DNA from 2 places in the Paraglaciecola sp. L1A13 genome. Region 1 is predicted to be linked to the other one. Evidence: riboswitches for the same ligand, from Rfam matches in the RefSeq annotation. Region 1 holds a riboswitch; the other holds the start of a gene.
What was found. A riboswitch is a leader RNA that binds a small molecule or an ion and turns the genes downstream of it on or off. The one in region 1 is predicted to bind thiamine pyrophosphate.

Region 1 (2,410 bases):
CTGGTGAAATCAGTATCAGCGTAGGTGTATTCACGTAGTAGATCTTCATCCATGGTCTTTGAATAAAGACCAAATAACCACTGGGTAGAGCCGTTGAATAATGTTGAGCTGTCATTTGATAACAGCCTTATATCCATATTTTTAGTATCTCGATCTCTGAAATAGCTGTCTACCGAAGAGTACTCATCGGGATGGAAGCCTACATACGTCCAGTCTTCGTCATAGCTATAACCCATATCAGAGTCGGATTGACTTAAAATAATAAATATGTCAGCAAATTCGCTGTTTATCTCAGTTTTGAGTCCTAGCGCATGGGTTTCCTGCCGATCGAAGCCCGGCTCATCAGCGCGTGACTCACGGCTATTCTCAAGTGAAAAAGCATCGTAGCCGTTATCAATGTCGAAATATTGATAATTAAGATCAAACGTCAACCAATCAGTGGCGAGATATTTCAGTTTTACTCGTGAAGTAAATTCATCGAGGTTATCTGTATCATCGCGGTTTAAAAAGGTGTTCTCAACGAAGCCGTCACTCTTGTACTGTTGAACCGCTACCCGATAAAATAAACTATCAGTTATCGCGTTGCCGTATGCGCCGCCTAAACTCCAAGTATTCTGTTCCGCGAGTGAAAACGATAACTTACCGCTTTGTTCTGGCCCAGCATCGACGGTTTTGATTTTAATCACGCCTGCCATTGCGCTAGCGCCGAATTCGGTCGCTTGTGGGCCTCGTAAAATCTCGACCTGCTGCACGTCAAATAAGGTTCCTACGCCTGCAATCCCCGAAAAGTCAAAATCATCTACCAAGAAACCAACCGACGGATTACTAGGCTCTGAGAATTGACTACGCTCGCCGATGCCACGTATTTGCACGAACCGGCCTCTTGAGGCGCCGCTAGCAAAATTTATATTTGCTCCAATATTTAATACATCTTCAAGATGCTGTGCCTGGCGAGATTCAATTTGCGACTCACTTAAAATGGTCGCACTCGCCGGCAAAAACATGAGCGCTTGCTCACGAAAGTCTGAGCTGACGGTAATACGCTCAAGGTCATTTAACTCATTAGCTTGGGCTGTAAAACTGGATGCAATTGATAGCGCTAGTAAGGTAGAACAAAACTTCATTGGGATCTCTTCAGTGATAGTTTGAAAAGACCCGGCTTTGCGGCAGACAAATGGGAGATGTTTACATTGGATGATGTGAACGAAATAACCATTCCTACGCCGGTATTATCCGGATCAGGTGTTAGGGTCATATCTCAACTCGAGACAAATCTCAGCCTTTCGGCACCCCTTGGTAATAAAACACACGTTTGAGCGCGTGTTAGTGGCGACAGTGTAGCAATACTGTAACCCAGCGCAAGCCCTGTTTTATCGAGTGATAAAGCACAATCGGGTAGTAAATTACTCTACCAGCTGTAACTTGACCAACTTGTTACTGGAAAAAATGGAAGACTCCTGAGTAAACCATATCTGGCCAGACGGGTGTGCACAAACCCCCTCAACTTGACCAAAACCTGGTAGCGGGATTTTATCAATTAATGCAAATTCACGATCTAATATGACGATAAACGGATCGCCAAATCCCATACGTTTAGATGGGTAGCCAACTAGAATGTAACGTTGTTTCGCTTTGTCATAATCCGCTCCGGTTATGACGCCTGGGATCCCTTTTACTAATTTTTTTGCACTCAGTTTTTGTTTATTTTGACTTTTGTCGACAATATAAATTTTGAGCAGATCCGTTAGCCAACTTTTTGAAAATAATACCAAATGATCATCAACGGCGACCAAGGCCTCCGCGTCGAAATCGTGGTTCAGTGATTCATTTTCTGATGGTTTATTTCCGTCATATGAAAGACTAAGCTTCGTTGCACTGTCGAGAGGTTCAGCACTGCGCGGAAATTTATAGATGATTACATTTTTACGGGTACCTCGATTATTGCCAATATCGCCGATATAGAAAAATGAATCATCCGCAGTCAACGCCTCCCAATCTTTATTCTTGACGTCTTCTGGTGTTAACTTGGACACAATACGGCCGTTTTCGTCTAGACGAAAGACAACCGGTGCGTTACCAGAGTCGTTCAAACTGTATACGCTATTGTCAGGCGAACAGTAAAGCGCTGAGGTTTCCTCTAACGCGCTTGACAAAGATACACTTTCTATAATTTCGAATTTCGCTTGCGTTGCAAATGCACAACTATTAATAAAGAAAAGGCTAGCAGTAAGCACTCCCGAAGCACAACGGTTTAACGCCGACAACTTGTATAGAAAATTTAGGCTATTACGCATAATTAGATTAATCCTTTCATCTCCAGTTTTGCTCGTTCTGCTAACTCATCAAAGGTTTTACCATGAGCTACAGGCAAACGAGTTTCGCGATCGACGCGCACAAAAACGATATCGTC
Region 2 (2,410 bases), 1.3 Mb from region 1:
CCAACGAAACTCAAATCGTGCCTTGGACAGCAAATCATCACGATAACGTGCGCCCGGATGACCTTTAGCAATATCCGCAGCGTGGGCAGCAATTTTATAAGCCATGATCCCTTGTTTCACATCGTCGCGATTTGGTAAGCCCAAATGTTCTTTGGGCGTCACGTAACACAGCATCGCACAACCGTACCAACCGATAATGGCTGCACCGATGCCACTGGTAATATGGTCGTATCCCGGCGCAATATCCGTTGTCAGTGGGCCGAGTGTGTAAAATGGCGCTTCATGGCAATGTTCGAGCTGCATGTCCATGTTCTCTTTGATCATGTGCATGGGTACATGACCCGGGCCTTCGATCATCGTTTGCACGTCATGCTTCCAAGCAATGGTTGTCAGTTCACCCAAGGTGATCAGTTCAGCAAACTGCGCTTCATCGTTGGCGTCGGCAAGCGAGCCTGGGCGCAGACCATCCCCAAGGGAGAAGCTCACATCGTAGGCTTTCATGATTTGGCAGATATCATCGAAATGGGTATACAGGAAGTTTTCTTGATGATGCGCAATACACCACTTCGCCATGATGGACCCGCCTCGCGAGACGATACCCGTGACTCTGTCTACCGTCATTGGAATATGATGCAAACGCACCCCAGCATGAATAGTGAAGTAATCTACGCCTTGCTCAGCCTGCTCAATCAAGGTGTCGCGAAACACCTCCCATGTGAGGTCTTCTGCTACACCTTTTACTTTTTCTAACGCTTGATAAATAGGCACTGTGCCAACCGGTACCGGTGAGTTACGCACGATGTAATCACGGGTCGAGTGAATGTTTTTGCCCGTTGATAAATCCATAATGGTATCGCCGCCCCAGCGAATCGACCAAACTAGTTTTTCAACCTCCTCTTCGATAGACGAGCGCAGAGCTGAGTTGCCAATGTTGCCGTTAATTTTTACTAAGAAGTTGCGCCCAATTATCATCGGCTCAAGCTCGGTATGATTGATATTAGCCGGAATAATCGCTCTACCTTCGGCGACTTCTTTACGCACAAATTCAGGTGTAATAGGCTGTAAATTGGCCCCAAGTGAATTGCCTTTTAGGCGCTGATTACGTTCTGGCGTAGTGAATTCATTGTTCAATGCTTCGCGGGCTTGATTTTCACGTACGGCGATGTATTCCATCTCCTTGGTGATAATACCTTGGCGGGCATAGTGCATTTGCGTCACGTTTTTGCCGGGTAAAGACCGTCTTGGCGTACGCTGCAGCTCATCGTTGTAATACTGAAAGGCGCGTTCTTCATTGAAGTGCCCGTTGTCCTGAGGCAATACTTCCCGACCTTGGTACTGCTCAGTGTCGTTTCGGGCTAATACCCACTGGCTGCGCACATCCCCAATCCCCTTGTTCACGTCAATATCGACGGTTTCATCGGTATAAGGACCAGAGGTATCATAAAGGGTAACAGCGGTGCCATCGGTCAAACTGATTTCACGCATAGGCACACGGACCTCAGGATCATTAGGCGATGTTACATATACTTTTTTACTGGCTGGAAGAGGGGTGCGTGTAATTTTTTGCTCTTCAGATATGACATCAACGTGAATCGATGCCTCACTGGAAGAAAGGATAGTGTTCATTTTGTTTTCCTTGAAAAAAATACAGGCGCGCGGAAAACGAAAACAAACATCCCAAAAAAAGAGAGATGTGCTGCTCATTCCTACGCCGATACTAGTCGGATCAGGTTCTACGGGTTTGTATTGCTACATCTCAGCCAAAGGAGGCGCCCCGAGAGCGAATGCGGATATTAAGTCAACAAATTTGAAAATACTAGCCCCTTTTTTTACCTGACTTATTCATTAATTGCTGTGCATAACAAACCTTAAATTCATTCTAAACCTGCCTACACCCCGATTTCGTTTTCTACGAAAATAAGAGTAATCATAAAAATACAAAATAGATTGAAATGAAGCAATAAAAGCGCAAAAGATATAAATAACACCGCTAAAATACGGTAAAATACGGTAAAATACGGTAAAATACGGTAAAATACGGTAAAATACGGTAAAATTAATTTTAAAGAAAACAAAAAAACAGATCACGTTAACAACATTTAGCGACAAGTTTTATTATCAAGAATATAAAATTCTAGCCTTTATTTATTGCGCATAGAGGAATTAAATAGCATGGTTATCTCACTACCTGTGGTTAAATTTTTTGAAAAAAATTGCTTAATCCTTAAAGATGGCATGAGTGCTCGGAGTTGGAATAGCCGTTTTAGCAAAATAAAACGATCTCTCGGGCGTTCATCACGTTCTAGCGCATAAGTACTTTGGCACAATTAACACATACGGATGCAGCTGAAAGGCTGTTACCATATAGGCATTATATTTTTTGAAAGGCACTACTATGAAATTATTGATC

Region 2: it holds a riboswitch for thiamine pyrophosphate, as region 1 does, so the genes downstream of both, thiC (phosphomethylpyrimidine synthase ThiC) here and GQR89_RS14430 (TonB-dependent receptor) in region 1, are expected to answer to the same signal.

The regions. Positions count from the first base shown of each region.
Region 1 covers NZ_CP047024.1:3,427,068-3,429,477, forward strand. Annotated here, with positions in the region: gene GQR89_RS14430 (TonB-dependent receptor) at 1-1,124, opposite strand, end outside; TPP riboswitch at 1,199-1,304, opposite strand; gene GQR89_RS14435 (hypothetical protein) at 1,404-2,294, opposite strand; gene GQR89_RS14440 (acyl-CoA thioesterase) at 2,297-2,410, opposite strand, start outside.
Region 2 covers NZ_CP047024.1:2,101,198-2,103,607, reverse strand. Annotated here, with positions in the region: gene thiC (phosphomethylpyrimidine synthase ThiC) at 1-1,626, opposite strand, end outside; TPP riboswitch at 1,687-1,787, opposite strand; gene GQR89_RS08780 (RNA-binding protein) at 2,396-2,410, shown strand, end outside.